4 regions of the Allobosea sp. TAF32 genome follow, and region 4 is predicted to be linked to each of the others. Evidence: predicted binding sites of a transcription regulator. Region 4 holds the regulator's gene; each other region holds the start of a gene.
What was found. Region 4 encodes PhoB, which activates phosphate uptake and scavenging genes when phosphate is short. Its sites were predicted from a motif close to TGTCATNNANCTGTCAT; they were not measured.
Positions count from the first base shown of each region.

Region 1: AB4Z16_RS10810 (glycerophosphodiester phosphodiesterase) is a predicted target of PhoB. The motif match lies at 1,624-1,640, and genes of this name have one in related genera.
Region 2: AB4Z16_RS26225 (DUF2794 domain-containing protein) is a predicted target of PhoB. The motif match lies at 1,886-1,902, and genes of this name have one in related genera.
Region 3: AB4Z16_RS03840 (esterase-like activity of phytase family protein) is a predicted target of PhoB. The motif match lies at 1,843-1,859, and genes of this name have one in related genera.

Region 1 covers NZ_JBFRDM010000004.1:179,382-183,588, forward strand. Annotated here, with positions in the region: gene AB4Z16_RS10805 (hypothetical protein) at 29-307, shown strand; gene AB4Z16_RS10810 (glycerophosphodiester phosphodiesterase) at 416-1,576, opposite strand; gene AB4Z16_RS10815 (hypothetical protein) at 1,742-1,882, opposite strand; gene AB4Z16_RS10820 (RsmB/NOP family class I SAM-dependent RNA methyltransferase) at 2,067-3,365, shown strand; gene guaA (glutamine-hydrolyzing GMP synthase) at 3,415-4,207, shown strand, end outside.
Region 2 covers NZ_JBFRDM010000014.1:49,978-54,184, reverse strand. Annotated here, with positions in the region: gene AB4Z16_RS26235 (Bax inhibitor-1/YccA family protein) at 70-843, shown strand; gene AB4Z16_RS26230 (GNAT family N-acetyltransferase) at 932-1,468, shown strand; gene AB4Z16_RS26225 (DUF2794 domain-containing protein) at 1,489-1,857, opposite strand; gene AB4Z16_RS26220 (peroxidase-related enzyme) at 2,213-2,761, opposite strand; gene AB4Z16_RS26215 (NAD-glutamate dehydrogenase) at 2,954-4,207, shown strand, end outside.
Region 3 covers NZ_JBFRDM010000001.1:834,311-838,517, reverse strand. Annotated here, with positions in the region: gene deoA (thymidine phosphorylase) at 1-756, shown strand, start outside; gene AB4Z16_RS03845 (2-hydroxyacid dehydrogenase) at 753-1,697, shown strand; gene AB4Z16_RS03840 (esterase-like activity of phytase family protein) at 1,927-3,285, shown strand; gene AB4Z16_RS03835 (SPW repeat protein) at 3,482-3,844, shown strand; gene AB4Z16_RS03830 (ATP-binding cassette domain-containing protein) at 3,890-4,207, opposite strand, start outside.
Region 4 covers NZ_JBFRDM010000002.1:231,359-235,565, forward strand. Annotated here, with positions in the region: gene AB4Z16_RS05680 (SpoIIAA family protein) at 1-338, shown strand, start outside; gene AB4Z16_RS05685 (DUF3175 domain-containing protein) at 355-639, shown strand; gene AB4Z16_RS05690 (hypothetical protein) at 891-1,070, opposite strand; gene phoB (phosphate regulon transcriptional regulator PhoB) at 1,178-1,876, opposite strand; gene phoU (phosphate signaling complex protein PhoU) at 1,888-2,607, opposite strand; gene pstB (phosphate ABC transporter ATP-binding protein PstB) at 2,815-3,621, opposite strand; gene pstA (phosphate ABC transporter permease PstA) at 3,661-4,207, opposite strand, start outside.

The sequences.
Region 1 (4,207 bases), on a different contig from region 4:
CGTTGATGGCGCAAACGGAGGATACGCGATGAAACGTTTTGTCCCAATCATTGCTGTTGCTCTTCTCGCGAGCAGCGGCGCCTATGCTCAGTCGATCAACATCGGTCCAGGTGGCGTTAGCGTCGACCCCCGTACCCCCCATGAACGGGCAATCGATCGCGAGATGCGTCAGGACCGTTATGATCGCACGCCTGAACGCGAGTGGCGCCGCGCCAACTACTATCGCGGCGACGATTGCCGCACCGTCACGACCGAGCGTGAGACGCCGCGCGGCGTCGTGAGGCGCACGACCCGCATTTGCGATTGACCGATTTGAAGGGGAGCGGGCGAGAAGCCCGCTGAAGGCCAGGCCCCGTGGCGAATTTCGCCGCGGGGCTTGGCTTGTCCGGCTGTCGGCCTCGTCCGACGGGATGGCTTACTTCGCGTCGCGCGCCTTCACGGCCTGATCCGAGAAATCCGAAAACAGGCCATCGATGCCGAGCGCGAAGAATGCCTTGTACTCGGCCGCGGCGTCGCCCTTGAAGTCCGAGGTCAGCCGCTTGGGCTCGCTGCGGAAGGTCCAGGTGTGGACCAGAAGGCCGGCGGCATGGGCGTCCTTGACCACGTTCGTCGGCGCGATCAGCGTGCGGTCCTGCTCGTCGATCTTGCCGTCACCGTTGAGATCCTTCGGCTTGCCGTCCTCGCCAATGGTCTGCTTGCCAGCAAGGATATAGGGCTTCCAGGGGCCGACGCCGTCGGCGTAGGTCGCGATCTCCTTGAGCCCTTCAGCGGAGAGCATGTCCTGGAAAGTCCGCTTGTCGCCGAGCACCGCGAAGTCATAGGGGCGGTCGAACGGCGCCACGAGAGTCACCTTGCCGTCCTTGTCGACATCGTCGCCGTCGACGAGCTGCACGAGGCGCAGCTGCGTCTTCTTGCGCAGGTATTTCAGATTCCCGGTCTCGAAGCTCTGGATGAACACCGGCGAGGTCTTCTCGGTCCAGCCGGCCGCCTTGAGCATGTCGAGCAGTTTGTCCTCGAAGGCGAGGCCCAGCGAGGCGTGATAGGTCGGGTGCTTGGTCTCGGGATAGATGCCGATGGTGCGGCCGGTCCGGGCGCTTTCCGACTTGGCGAGGTCGATCACCTCCTGAAACGCCGGAATCTGGTACTTGCCGTTTTGCGACTGGTCGCGATCGGCGAAGGCCTGCTTGGCACGCAGGGTCTTGATCTCGGCCAGGGTGAAGTCGTTGGCGAACCAGTCGGTGGTGTCGATGCCGTCGACCTTGCGCGTCGTCTTGCGATTGGCGAATTCCGGTCGGTCGGCGACGTCGGTGGTGCCGCTTAGCATCGGCTCGTGCCGCACGACCAGGACGCCGTCCTTAGTTGAAACCAGGTCGGGCTCGATGAAATCCGCGCCCATCTCGATGGCGAGCTTGTAGCCCTCGATCGTGTGCTCGGGCATGTAGCCGCTGGCGCCGCGATGGGCGATGATCAGGGGCTTGCGGCTGTTGGAAGCGGATGCCTCCTGGGCGGGCGCCGCAAGCGGCTGCATGGCCAGTGCGGCGAGGAGCGATGTCGAGAGAAGCAGCGTTTTTTTCATGGTTTGACCCGGCTCGCGGAAATGCGCGCGAAGTTAGGTCGAGTGATGTGACAGCCCCATGAAAAGATTGCTTCGTTTTGCCGTCAGCTCAGGCGCCATGCGGCGGGCGACAAAAAAGCCCGCGCCGGCAATACCGGGCGCGGGCTCGTTCGTATCGATGTCGGATCAGCGGCGGTTCTCGAGGGAGGTCTTCGCATCGAGGCGCTTGGAGGCCGGCGGCGTGAAGTCCTGCTGCGGCTGGGTTGCGCAAGCGGCAAGGCCGAAGGCGACAAGGCTCAGAATGACGATGCGGCTGGCGCTTTTCATGTGCGGATATCCTGATGGCCGCGAGATGCGGTTGCATCGTCTTTCCCCTTGTGAAACGAGCGCGTCAAGTGCATGCCGCATGGGGCACCATGCCTCGGCGTGATATTTGAACCGGTCGAAGCACACTACACTCACCGCCTTGCGGGCGCCGGGCCTGATTTGCCTGCGCCAGGATTGAAGCACCATGACGCCAGCCGCCCGGATCAGCGCCGCCATAGAGGTGCTGCAGGACATCATCGAGCGCCGCCGCCCGGCGGCCGATGCGCTGAAGGATTGGGGGCTGTCGCGTCGCTTCGCCGGTTCGAAGGACCGCGCCGCCATCGCTTCGCTCGTCTACGATGCCCTGCGGCGCAAGGCCTCGTCCAGCTATTCGATGGCGTCCGAAGAGCCCCGCGGGCTGGTGCTCGGCATGCTCGCCGGGCTGCGCGGCCTGCCCCGCGACGAGATAGCAGCGCTGTTCTCGGGCGAGAATCACGCGCCCGCTCCGCTCACGGCTGACGAGACCGCACTCCTGGCCGCCTTCTCGGACGATGGGGCGCCCGCCTGGGTGCGGGCGGACGTGCCCGAATGGCTCTGGCCGTCGTTCGAGGCCGGCTTCGGTGAAGCTGCGACGGCGGAAGGGCAGGCGCTGGCCGCCCGTGCGTCGATCGACCTGCGCGTCAACCGCCTGAAGGCCGGCCGCGACGACGTTCTCCGGGATCTCGCCCACCATCAGCCGGAGACCGGCGCCTGGTCTCCCGATGCGCTGCGCTTCCAGCCGGGCCATGACGGGCGCGGCCCCTCGCTGCATGCGGAACCCGGCTTCTTCGCCGGCGCCTTCGAGGTGCAGGACGAAGGCTCGCAGCTGGTGACGTTGCTCGCGGGCGCGCGACCTGGCCAGACCGTGATCGATCTCTGCGCCGGGGCAGGAGGCAAGACACTGGCGCTCGCTGCGCTGATGGCCAATCGCGGCAGTCTCTACGCCACCGATCTCGATAGCCGCCGGCTCGCGCCGCTGCATGACCGCGTGGCGCGCTCGGGCGCGAGCATCGTCGAGGTGCGCATTCCGCGTTCGCGCGGCCATGAGCCCTTCGCCGACATCGCCGGACAGGCCGATCTCGTGCTGGTCGATGCGCCCTGCACCGGCTCCGGCACCTGGCGGCGCAACCCGGATGCGAAATGGCGCGTGCGCCCCGGCGCGCTGGCCGAACGGATCAAGGATCAGGCCGAGGTGTTGGCGCGCGCGGCCAAGCTGGTGCGCCAGGGTGGGCGCATCGCCTACATCACCTGCTCCATGCTGCCTGAGGAAAATGACGAGGCGATCCGTGCCTTTCTTGGCCGCCATCCCGGCTTCGCACCGGTCGCGCCGATCGACGTGCTCAAGGGGGCGGAGAGCGACTTCTCCCTGCTCGCCCGCTTCGCCACCCAATTCGGCCTACAGCTCTCGCCGCGACGCACCGGCACGGACGGGTTCTATCTGGCTTGCCTCCAGCGCGGGGACTGAGGCTGCTACAGCCGTTGCGCGCGCCCGCACGATCCATTAACGGAACGCGATGACGAGCGCTCAGCCCCATCACGACTCCATTCTCATCATCGATTTCGGCTCGCAGGTGACGCAGCTGATCGCGCGGCGCATCCGTGAGATCGGCGTCTACTGCGAGATCGCCCCGTTCCAGTCCGCTTCCGAGGCCTTTGCCCGCATGAAGCCGAAGGGCGTGATCTTCTCCGGCGGCCCCGCTTCGGTGCCGGACGAGGGGAGCCCGCGAGCTCCCGAAGCGGTCTTCTCGGCCAAAATCCCGCTCATGGGCATCTGCTACGGCCAGCAGACCATGGCGCACCAGCTCGGCGGCAAGGTCGAGGGCGGGCACGCTGCCGAGTTCGGCCGCGCCGATGTCGAGATCGTCACCCCTTCAGCACTGTTCGAAGGCGTCTGGGAAGAGGGCGGTCGCTATCCGGTCTGGATGAGCCATGGCGACCGGGTGACACAACTTCCCGCCGGGTTCACCGTCAAGGCGACCTCCGAGAACGCCCCTTATGCCGTGGCGAGCGACGAGGTCAGGCGCTTCTACACCACGATGTTCCACCCCGAGGTGGTCCACACCCCCGACGGCGGCAAGCTGCTGCGGAATTTCGTCGTCGAGATCTGCGGCTGCAAGCCGGACTGGAGCATGTCGGCCTATCGCGCCGAGATGCAAAAGAAGATCCGCGAGCAGGTCGGCACCGGCCGCGTCATCTGCGGGCTTTCCGGCGGCGTCGACTCGGCGGTGGCGGCGGTGCTGATCCATGAGGCGATCGGCGACCAGCTCACCTGCGTCTTCGTCGATCACGGCCTGATGCGGATGAACG
Region 2 (4,207 bases), on a different contig from region 4:
CATGCGCGAGGACGGCTGGCATTCGCGTGCCTTCCGTCGTCCGAAACTACGTCAGGGGAAACTCTCTTAATGAGCAACTTCGACCGCAATGCTCCAGTCTGGGGTGCCGGCCGCGCACAGCAGACCAGCGCCGTCGAGATGGATCAGGGCCTGCGCTCGTTCATGCTCGGCGTCTACAACAACATGGCGATCGGCCTCGGCATCACTGGCCTCGCCGCGCTCGGCATCTCGATGCTGGCGATTGCCGGCTTCACGCCCGACGGCAAGATCACCGGCCTGACCGCGCTCGGCCAGGCGATTTATCTCAGCCCGCTGAAATGGGTCGTGATGTTGGCCCCGCTCGCCTTCATCATGCTCTTCTCGTTCAAGGCCGAAAGCATGAGCGCCTCTTCGGCGCGCACCATGTTCTTCGCCTTCGCGGCGGTGATGGGCATCTCGATGTCGTCCATCCTCGTCGTCTTCACCGGCGCTTCGGTGACGCGCGTCTTCTTCATCACGGCCGCCGCCTTCGGAGCGTTGAGCCTCGTTGGCTACACCACGAAGAAGTCGCTGTCGGGCATGGGCTCCTTCCTGATCATGGGCCTGATCGGCCTGATCATCGCCTCGGTGGTCAATCTGTTCCTGGCGTCGAGCGCGCTGTCCTTCGGCATCTCGGTGATCGGCGTCCTGATCTTCGCCGGCCTGACCGCCTGGGACACCCAGCGCCTGAAGGAGATGTATCTCTCTTCGGATCTGGATCCGGAATCGGCTGCGAAGATCTCGGTGAACGGCGCGCTGTCGCTCTACCTGAACTTCATCAACATGTTCCAGATGCTGATCAGCCTGCTCGGCGACCGCCGCTGAGCCGATCTTGCGGGCGACATGCCCGGAGCGAGCCCCGGCCCCCGGCCGGGGCTTTTCTTTTGGCACGGGCATTGCTCATTCTGCAGCGATGACGACGCCCGCGATCCGACCTGCTTGCCCGGCTGACATCGCCGCCATTCGCGCGATATACGCCCATGCCGTCCTGCATGGCACCGCATCCTGGGAACTGGAGCCACCAACCGAGACGGAGATGCTCCGCCGCTTCGAGACCATTCTGGCAGGCGGCTACCCCTATCTCGTCGCCGAAGGCGAAGGCGAACTGCTGGGCTATGCCTATGCCGGCGCCTACCGCCCGCGCCCCGCCTATCGCGCCACGGTCGAGAATTCGATCTACGTTGCTCCCACGGCCCAGGGACGCGGCGTCGGCGGCCTCCTGCTCGACGCATTGATCAATGCCTGCGCCGAATGCGGCTTCCGCCAGATGATCGCGGTGATCGGCGACGGCACGGGCGCCTCGGTGGGCTCGCGCCGCCTGCATGAGAAGGCCGGCTTCCGTCTGATCGGCGTGGCCGAGAAGGTCGGCTTCAAGCAGGGCCGCTGGCTCGACCAGATGCTGATGCAGAAGGAGCTGGGCGAAGGCGACCGCTCGCCACCGGCCTTCTGAAGGGCCATCTCCGTTGATGGTCAGTTCACGATGCTGAGCTTGCGGTCGAGCACTTGCAGGACTCGTGACAGTTCCGAGCCGCGCTTGAGAATCAGCCCCGTCGCAGCGACGACCGAATAGGCTCCCTGCCGGCGGGCCAGCGCCGGGTCCTTGACGATTCGGTAGAGGGGCATCTCCGACGAACGCCGGAACACCGAGAACTGCGCCTTGTCCTTCAGGAAATCGATGGCGTAGTCGCGCCATTCACCAGCCGCGACCATGCGGCCATAGAGATTGAGCAATTCGTTGAGTTCGCGCCGGTCGAAGGTGACTGTCGCCGGCCGGGCCGGCGACGGAAAATGGACGACCGCGCCAGCCGGTTGCGATTGCGGCGTTTCGCTTTCGCTCATGGCGCCTCCCTGAGCGGAGCCTCTCGAAGTGACAGGGCGATGATGCGCCCACACTGCTGCGCTGGCAAGCGATCGCGCTCGTCCGCGTTGGCGCGCTGGGTAAGCATTCATCGCAAATGCCGCATTTTCGCCGCGAACGCGCCCAGCGACCGCCAAGTTACACCGCTCAACTCCCCTCGTTGCCTCGACGGCCCGGTTTCGCTGAACGCCGGTTTGTCAGCCCCCCAGCCCCCCGGAGTTCCGGTGGAGCCGGGCCACCGAGTCGAGGCCAACTAGCGGCTGGCATTGCGCCGGCCGTTTTCTTTGTGAGGGTCGGGCCTCGCTTCGCGAGGCCGCGATGACCGACGAAAGCGAGCTAGCGCGCCTGGCCGTGATACTCCGCGTTGGGCCGCATATCGACGGCCGAGGCCATCCGGTTCGACATGTTGTAGAAGGACGCGACCGCGCCGATGTCCCAGATGTCGCGCTCGCCGAAACCGGCCTTGCGCAGGGCTTCCCGGTCGTTCTCGCCGATCAGATGCGGCGTTTCAGTCAGCTTCACGGCGAAATCCAGCATGGCACGATGCCGCGCCGACAGCTCCGCCGCACGGTAGTTCATCACCAGCATCTCGCCCAGCACCGGATCGCCAGAGAGTTGGCGCACGGCCGCGCCATGGGCGGCAAGGCAGTAATAGCAGCGATTCACGCTGGACACCGCGACCGCAATCATCTCCCGCTCCAGCTTGGACAGGCCGGAGGGCGCCAGCATCAGGTCATTGTAGAAGGCGGCGAAGGCCGAGAGCTTGGCGTCATCATGGGCGTAGGACGTCAGCACATTCGGCACGAATCCGAGCTTCTCCCGGCACTTCTCGAAATAGGCGTCATTTTCTGGCGAAAGCTGTCCAGGCTTCAGCGCCAGCGCCATTACCCGCGGCGGCGCATCCTGCCGTGCCGGCTCTTCGCCTACCTTTGGTTTGTCATGCTTCGTCGCCATGGTGCATCCTGTTAGATCCTGTGCGGCAATTTTGCCGCTTTTTCAGGCAAGGCAAAGTTGAAAGCCTGAGCAGCCTATGCCATCGCTGCTGCAAAACAACTGGGGTGACACATGGGCAAACGGGTGACGAACGCGACCGCCGGAGCGATCGCAGCCATCGAAGCCGCAGCGACGGGCCTGAAGAGCGCGATGCCGGCCGAATTCCCCCGCCTTCTCTACGGTCGTTCCGTCGCCGAGGACCTCGAAGCCCTGCCGCCGGATATGCTGGCTCACACCGCGGCCGCCGCCTACGAGCACCTGGCCGAGCCTCGCAAGCCCGAGACGATCAACCTGCGCTTCCGCGACGACGCGTTCGGCGAGGGTGACCGCGAGCGCCAGGTCACCATCCTGGAAGTCGTGAACGACAACAAACCGTTCCTGCTCGATTCGACGCTGGCCGAGCTGCAGGATCAGGGCTACGAGCCGCGCCTCGTCGCGCATCCGATCCTGGCGGTGGCGCGCGATGCCGAGGGCAAGTTCGTCTCGCTCGCCGGCGAAGCCACCGGCCGCGCGCCGGAAGGCACGCGGCGGGAAAGCCTGCTGCATATCCATATCCCGCGCATCGACACGCCCGCAGCGCGCGAAAAGCTGCGCGCCGGCCTGGAGCATGTCTATGCCGATGTCGCGCTCGCGGTCGACGACTGGGCCGCGATGCGCGGCCGTATCACCGAAGTGATACAGGCCTATCGCGCCAACCCGCCGCCGCTGCCGGAGGACGAGATCACCGAGGCGCTGCAGTTCCTCGAATGGATCGCCGGCGACAACTTCACCCTGCTCGGCATCCGCGCCTACCGGTTCCCTGGCGGCGACGTCGCGGCCGACCCGATCGAGGGCTCGGGCCTCGGCATCCTGCGCGACCCCTCCGTCAAGGTGCTGCGCAAGGGCCGCGAGCTGGTGACGACCACGCCGGAGGTGCGTTCCTTCCTGGCCAAGCCCCAGGCGCTCATCATCACCAAGGCCAACGTCAAGAGCCTGGTCCACCGTCGCGTCCATCTCGACTATGTCGGCGTCAAGCTGTTCACGCCGGACGGCCGGCTCGACGGCGAGCTGCGCATTGTCGGCCTCCTGACCTCGAACGCCTATACCGGCTCGGCCCGCGCCATCCCCTATCTCAGGCTGAAGGTCGCGCGCGTCGCCAAGAACATCGGCTTCGATCCGGCGAGCTATTCCGGCCGCGCACTGATGAACGTGCTCGACGCCTATCCGCGCGACGAGCTCTTCCAGATCGATGTGACGACCCTGGAGCAGTTCGCACTCGACATCCTGCAGCTCACCGAGCGCCCGCGCATCCGGGCGCTTGCCCGCGTCGATGAGTTCGACCGTTTCGTCTCGATTCTC
Region 3 (4,207 bases), on a different contig from region 4:
GCCGCCGGGCTGCACGGCCTCGCCATGGATGTGAAGTTCGGTTCCGGTGCTTTCCTGCCCGACTACGCCAAGGCACAGGCGCTGGCGCAGGCTCTCGTCGCCGTCGCCAACGATTCCGGGCTGCCGACACATGCGCTCTTGACCGATATGGACGAGCCGCTGGCCTCGGTCGCCGGCAATGCGCTCGAGGTCGCCTATGCGCTCGACCATCTGACCGGCCGCCGCCGCGAGGCGCGCTTCCATGAGGTCACGGTCGCGCTGGGCGCCGAGATGTTGCTCCTGGGCGGGCTTGCCGCCGATCTCGATGCGGCGCGCGAAAAGATCGAGAATGCCTTCGCCTCGGGTGCGGCGGCCGAGCGCTTCGCGCGGATGGTGGCGGCGCTCGGAGGACCGGCGGACCTGCTGGAAAAGCCGGCAAATCATCTCGCCGCTGCGCCGATCGTGAAGCCGGTCTTCGCCGAAACGGCCGGGTCGGTCATCGCGGTCGACACGCGCGCGGTCGGGCTTGCGGTCGTCGCGCTCGGTGGCGGCCGCGTCCGCCCACAGGACCCGATCGACCATGCCGTCGGCATCGTCGAACTGGCTGGCATTGGAACCGAGATTGGCGCGGAGCGCCCGCTCGGGATCATCCACGCGCGCGACGAGGCGCACTTCGCCGCGGCGAGTGCGCGCTTGCGCAAGGCCTATCGGATCGGTGAGGGTGCGGCGCGCGGCCGGCTCGTCGCGGAACGGATCACGGAGAGGGTGTCGGCATGAGTTTGCTTCTGGCCATGACGGGCTGGCATGTCGAGGACTGGCGCGCCAGGTTCCAGGCGCTGCTGCCGGAGATGCCGATCGTGGTTCTCGGCGAGCCCTTCGACCGCCGCGCCGTCCATTATGTGGCAAGCTGGAAGCACCCGGCCGGCAGCCTGACCGGCCTGCCCAATCTCGCTGCGATCTTCTCGCTTGGCGCCGGCGTCGATTTCCTGTTCGCCGACGACAAGCTGCCGGCGGTGCCGATCGCCCGCGTCGTCGATCCCGATCTGACCACGCGGATGAGCGAGTACGTCGTGCTGCACTGCCTGATGTATCTGCGCCAGCAGCACCGCTACCTCAGCCAGCAGCGCGAAAGGCTCTGGGAGGACGATCGCAACCAGCCAGCGGCCCGCTCGGTTCGCGTCGGCATCATGGGGCTGGGCGAACTCGGGCAGGATGCCGCCGCCAAGCTCAAGGTCATCGGCTTCGACGTGGCCGGCTGGAGCCGCTCGCCGAAGAGCATCGAGGGGCTGTGCACCTTCTCAGGTGAGGAGGGCATGAAGGAGTTCCTGGCGCGGACGGACATCCTCGTCTGCCTCGTGCCGCTCACGCCGGAGACGCGCGGCATCATCGACGCCGGGCTGATCGCAGGGCTGGCGCAGGATGGTCGCCTCGGCGGTCCATTCGTGATCAATGCCGGCCGCGGTGGCCTGCAGGTGGAAGAGGATATCCTGGCGGCGCTCGAATCCGGCACGCTGAAAGGGGCAACGCTCGATGTCTTCGAGACCGAGCCGCTGCCGACCGCCTCGCCGCTCTGGACCCATCCGGGCGTGACGATCACGCCGCATAACGCGGCCATGTCGGAGCCTGAAGCGATCGCTTCGCTGATCACGGCGCAGATCAGGCGCCTGGAAGCCGGCGAGCCCCTGCAGCATGTGGTCGATCCGGCCAGGGGATATTGAAGGATCGGCCGCCTCTGCGGCTGTTCATCTCCAGTCCTCATCCTGAGGTGCCGCGAAAGCGGCGTCTCGAAGGATGGTTCGAGCGCGACCGGAAGACACAGGCTTCGCCTGCTCGCCACGATGAGGGCTGGTGAGTTCAATGCCCCGTCACCGAACGGTCGCCGCGCTGTCGTCGGGCCGCAATCCGGGCGGGTGAAGCGGGTTGGTCATTTCCAGCCCGGAGAATTTCATGCGCTCGTCGCTCGTCATTGCCCTGCTCCTGTCCTCGACCATGCTCGCCGGGGCCCAGGACGCCCAGAAGGAGTTTCCGTCGAAGCTCGTCGGTCACGCCCTGCTGCCGGCGAACACGATCATCCCGGCTCCTGCCGATGCGCCGGCCGATCTCAAGGTGTCCGGCAAGTTCGTAACCCCGGGCAAGCGCGTCGAAACCGTCGGTTCGGTGATGGGCACCTCGGGCGGCCGCCCGACAGGTCTTTCCACGCCCTTCGCCGGCCAGCCCGTGCAGGGCTTCTCCGGCATCCGCTCGCTCGGCAATGGCGAGTTCCTCGTCCTGACCGACAACGGCTTCGGCTCCAAGGTCAATTCGCCCGACGCGATGCTGTTCTTCCATCGTCTCAAGGCCGATTTCGACAAGGGCGCGATCGAGCGTCTCTCGACCACCTTCCTGCACGACCCCGACAAGAAGGTGCCGTTTCGCATCGTTCATGAGGGCACCGACAAGCGCTATCTGACCGGCGCCGATTTCGATCCCGAGTCGATCCAGCCGATCGGCGGCAAGTACTGGATCGGCGAGGAGTTCGGCCCCTACCTCATCCGCGTCGATGCCAACGGCAAGGTCGAGGCGGTGTTCGAGACCACCGTCGACGGCAAGCCGGCCCGCTCGCCCGACCATTACGCCGTGACGACGCCCGGCGCACCGAACCAGTCCGTCGAATTCAATGTCCGCCGCTCCAAGGGCTATGAGGGCATGGCGCAGTCTCCCGACGGGCGCTTCCTCTACCCGCTGCTGGAGGGGCCGCTCTGGAACGCCGAGACCAAGGGCAATGAAGAGGTCGACGGCAAGGAAGTGCTGCGCATCCTCGAATTCGATGTCGCCAACGAGAAGTGGACCGGCCGCTCCTGGTTCTTCCCGCTGGAGCAGAAGGGCCTCGCCATCGGCGACTTCAACATGATCGACGCGACGACGGCGCTGATCATCGAGCGCGACAACGGCGAAGGCACTGCCGACAAGGCCTGTGCCGCCGGCCAGAAGGGCCCGGACTGCTTCCACGACCTCGCCAAGTTCAAGCGCATCGTGAAGATCGAGATGACCGACGCCAATGTCGGCAAGCCCGTGCGCAAGATCGGCTTCATCGACCTGATGAAGATCGCCGACCCCGACAAGAAGGCGAAGCAGGGCGCCATCGACGGCGTGCTGCCTTTCCCGTTCTTCACCATCGAGAACGTCGACGTCGTCGATCTCGCCAAGGGCATCATCGTCGTCGGCAACGACAACAACCTGCCGTTCTCGTCCTCGCGTGATCCCAAGAAGGCGGATGACAACGAACTCGTCCTGCTCTCGGTGAAGGAACTGCTCGACGCGAAGTGAGAACGCCCGCATCGCTGGCTCGGTTGGGCGCAGCGATGCGGCTCATGTCGTCTTGCCCGGCGGTCGGATTCGATCGGCCGCCGGGCGTTCCTACTCTGTTCTTGAGCTATTGCTGACCTGAGCGTATAATAAAAATGACCAAGCGCCTCATGCGCGAGGCGTAGTGGTTGGATGATCGTCACCGATGGAGGTGATCATGTTGACCGCGAATACGAATGCCAGGCGACCGCAGGACTGGTGTAATCTGATCCTGGCCGGGCTGCTGTTCTTCTCACCATGGTACATGGGCTTCGTCGGCGACTTCGTGCCGACGCGCAATGCATGGATCGTCAGCGTGGCTCTCGCCGTGATTGCGGTCGCTGCGCTTTCGGCTTTCGCCGAATGGGAGGAGTGGCTGAATCTCGCGCTCGGACTCTGGCTGGTGGCCTCGCCCTGGATGCTCGGCTTCACCGGTAACCTCCGCGCCTTCTGGCCTCACATGATCGTCGGCCTGCTGACTGCGGCGATCTCGGGCTGGGCAGTCTGGGATTATCGGCACGAGCCGCACGCGACGGCGTAGGGAGCTTCGCGCTTCCCGCCGCTTCAGAAATCGACCCGGCGCGATCTAGCTGCGTAGCGCGCCGGGGCCGGCCACAGCGGCCGGCGGGCATTTGCCCGAGATGATCATGCCCAGCACCTCGTCCTGGGTGACGTCGGCAGTGCGCGCCGTGCCGACGACCTTGCCATTCTTCATCACCGTGACGCGGTCGGCGAGATCGAAGACATCGTGCAGGTCATGGCTGATCAGGAAGATGCCGATGCCCTGCTTCTTCAACTGCAAGATCAACTCCGCCACCTGCTTCGTCTCGGCCGGGCCGAGTGCCGCCGTGGGCTCGTCCATGATCAGCACGCGGGCGTTGAAATAGATGGCGCGCGCGATCGC
Region 4 (4,207 bases):
CGCAGACGCTGACCAGCGACGATCTCGACGGGATCATGGCCGATATCGACGCGAAGCTCGCACGACACGAGAAAGTCGGCATCCTCGCCGACCTCACCGATTTCACCGATATGACCTTGGCTGCCGCCTGGAAGGATGCGCGCTACAGCCTCGGCAAGCTGTGGGAGCTGCAACGCTTCCCGCGCGAGGCGGTGATCACCGACAGGGGCTGGCTTGCGGCCTTCGTTGACTTGCTCAATCCGGCGATCCCCTTCGTGACTGTCCGCACCTTCAAGCCGGAGGAGTACGAGACCGCATTGACCTGGGCCGGCGACATCGAGGGCGGACCAAACGCCTGACCGACAGGAGGACGCCATGCCCGTCCACAAGCACAGATGGTCGGCCGATATCACCAGCCGGAGCAACGCGCTCGATTTCGAGAAAGCCGTGTTCACGCGTGGCGATCCGCGCCAGATCGCGCGCTCGCTGAAGCGGTCGGCCGAGCACAGCCGCCGGCGCAAATCGGGCCCCTATCGCTCGGCGATGTCGATGCTCACCTTCTACATCAACCGCGCCGGCCGGAAACTGCCGGCCGAGCGCCGCAGGACTCTGGAAGCGGCCAAGCACAGCTTGCGCCGCCTCTTCCACCGAGAGGGCTGAAGCGCCTGCCGTCGCCCTTCAGGGGATCGACCTGAAGGCCGGTTCTCATGGCGCCTTGCCTCCCTTGCGCGCCGGATCATGCGAGTGGTGGCTGTCGCGTTCGCCGCCGCCACCCGAAACGCGAGCGTGCCGCCGGTTGTCATCGGCAAGCGGATGTCCGGCGGCTTCTTCGCGTTCTCATGCGATGAGCCGGGGCCGCCGTGCCGGATGGTCTGCGGCGCCTTGGTCGAGGTCGACGTTCGGCAACCTTCTCAACGATCCTGTTGCAGACCCTGATGGGTCGTGTTGATGCGTGTATTGCCCTGCTGGCCCTGCTGATCAGGCTGGCTCGGTCGGCGCTCGCCACCTCTGGCGCTGCGCAGATCGCGCTCGGCATGATCCGGCTCGCCCGGGCCCTTGTCGCTTCGATTGGCCGGCGGGATGGGCGGCATCTTGCTCACGGCGACCTCCTCTGGCTCGCGCTGACTTTCAGGATCAACGCGAGCGAGCAGGCAAGGTTCACCGCCAGTTGCGATGAGGAGGAGAGCTGGAGCGCCGCTCAGCTGCGCGCAAAAGTCTCGTCGAAGGCGTAGCCGGCGCCGCGCACGGTGCGCAGCGGATCCTTGGTATTGGCCGGCGTGATCGCCTTGCGCAGCCGGCCCACATGAACGTCGACGGTGCGCTCGTCGATATAGACGTCGCGGCCCCAGACGGCATCGAGGAGCTGAGCGCGCGAATAGACGCGGCCGGGCGCCTGCATCAGGAACTCGAGCAGCCGGAACTCGGTCGGGCCGAGATGCAGCTCGCTGCCGGCACGGCGGACGCGCCGGGTCGTGCGATCGAGTTCGAGATCGCCGGCGGCGAGCAGCCCCGCGACATGGCCCGGCTTGGCGCGGCGCAGCAGCGCCTGTATGCGCGCGATCAGCTCTGGCAACGAAAAGGGCTTCACCACATAGTCGTCCGCGCCAGTCGCGAGCCCGCGGACGCGTTCGGTCTCCTCGCCGCGCGCCGTCAGCATGATGATCGGCACGCGTTCGGTGTCGCGTCGCGAACGCAAGCGGCGGCAGAGTTCGATGCCAGAAAGGCCCGGCAGCATCCAGTCGAGCAGCACGAGATCAGGCGTGTGGTCGCGCAGATGCAGTTCAGCGTCATCCCCGCGCGCGACGCTGTCGACCTCGAAGCCCTCGGCCTCGAGATTGTAGCGCAGCAGCAGGGTTAGCGGCTCCTCGTCCTCGACGATCAGGATGCGTGCGGCCATGATGATCTGCTTCAGTTCCCGGTGATCGCCTCGACCTCGATATTGGTCGTGTCGAGCTTCGGCCGGTTCACGTCGAGCGAGTCGCCGGTGATGAGATAGTGAATCGTCTCGGCGATGTTGGTGGTGTGGTCGCCGATGCGCTCGATGTTCTTCGCGCAGAACAGGAGATGCGTGCAGAAGGTGATGTTGCGCGGATCCTCCATCATATAGGTCAGGAGCTCGCGGAACAGCGAGGTGTAGAGCGCATCGATCTCGTCGTCGCGGCGCCAGACGTCGAGCGCCTTCTGCTCGTTGCCGGCAGCGTAGGCGTCGAGAACGTCCTTGAGCTGCGCCTGCACCAGGCGGCTGATGTGCTCGAGCCCGACCACGGCGCGGTGCGGCGGCTGGAACTGGCCGGCGATGGCGACGGCGCGCTTGGCGATGTTCTTGGCGAGATCGCCGACGCGCTCGATATCGGCGGCGATGCGGATCGCCGAAATCAGCTCGCGCAGGTCGTTGGCGAGCGGCTGGCGCCGGGCGATGGTCAGTACCGCCTTTTCCTCGACGTCCCGCTGGAGGTTGTCGAGGCGCTGGTCGGCCGTGATGATCTTCTGGGCAAGGCCGGTGTCCCGGCGCACCAGCGCCACGGTCGAATCGCCGAGCATGCGCTCGGCCATGCCGCCCATTTCGGCGAGGCTGCGGCGGATGCCTTCGAGATCGGTATCGTAGGAGCGGACGATGTGGTCGGTCATGGGCGGCGTGTCCTCTAGATCATTAGCGCCGGTGCAGCGTCGTCGTTTTCAGGTCGGCATGCTCAACCCTCAGCCCTCATCCTGAGGAGCAAGCGAAGCTTGCGTCTCGAAGGATGCTCCGGTTGGTTCCGGAGCCTCCTGGACCATCCTTCGAGACGCCGCTCGCGCGGCTCCTCAGGATGAGGGCTGCTGGTTTGAAACCGGTCTTCAGCCGAACCGGCCGGTGACGTAGTCCTGCGTCTGCTTCTTGGCAGGGTTCATGAAGATGGTATTGGTCGGCGCGAATTCGACGACCTCGCCCAGATACATGAAGGCGGTATACTGCGAGATGCGGGCCGCCTGCTGCATGTTGTGCGTGACGATGGCGATGGTGAAGTCGCTCTTCAGCTGCTCCAGCAGATCCTCGATCTTGCCGGTCGAGATCGGGTCAAGCGCCGAGGTCGGCTCGTCGAACAGGATCACTTCAGGCTTCTGGGCGATGGTTCGCGCGATGCACAGGCGCTGCTGCTGGCCGCCGGAGAGACCCATGCCGGAGCTCTTCAGCTTGTCCTTGACCTCGTCCCAGAGCGCGGCACGGCGCAGCGCGCCCTCGACGCGGTCGTCGAGCTCGGACTTCGGCGGCTTCTCGTAGAGGCGGATACCGAAGGCGACGTTGTCGTAGATCGACATCGGGAAGGGCGTCGGCTTCTGGAACACCATGCCGACGCGCGAGCGCAGCTCGTTCACATCGACATCGTTCGAGATGATGTTGCGCCCGTCGAGCATGATCTCGCCGGTGGCCTTCTGCTCCGGATAGAGCGAGTAGATCCGGTTGAAGATGCGCAGCAGGGTCGACTTGCCGCAGCCCGACGGGCCGATCAGCGCGGTGACGTGCCGGTCGCGGAAATCGAGATTGATGTTCTTCAGCGCCTTGTGCTCGCCGTAGTAGAAATCGAGGTTCTTCACCGCGATCCGGACGGGCGCCTCGGCATCGAGCGTCTGCGGGGAGAGTTCAAGGGTCGAAAGCATCGACATGGTCCTCAAGGTCGGACGCGACCGGGTTGGATTCAAGTCTTATTTGCCGCCGGCGACAAAGCGGCGGGCAATGATCGAGAGCAGCAGGATCGAGACCGTGATGATCAGCGATCCCGCCCAGGCCAGTTGCTGCCAGTTCTCATAGGGAGCGGAGGCGAACTGGTAGATGGTGACGGGCAGGTTCGAGACGCCGCCGACCAGGGTCGGCGAGAACCAGAAATTGTTGTTCAGCGCGGTGAAGATCAGCGGCGCAGTCTCGCCGGCGATACGGGCGAGAGCCAGCAGGATGCCGGTCACCATGCCGGCCTTGGCGGCGCGCCAGGTCACCGAGGTGATGACGACCGACGGCGGGGCGCCGAGGGCCGAGCCGGCTTCGCGCAGCGGGCCGGGCACGAGGTTCAGCATGTCCTCGGTGGTGCGCACGATGACCGGGATCGCGATGATGCCGAGCGCGACGCCGCCGGCCCAGCCGGAATAGCCGCGGAAGGGCTCGACCAGGATCACATAGACGAACAGACCGATCAGGATCGACGGTGCCGACAGCAGGATGTCGTTGATGAAGCGGATCAGGTTCGCGAGCTTCGAG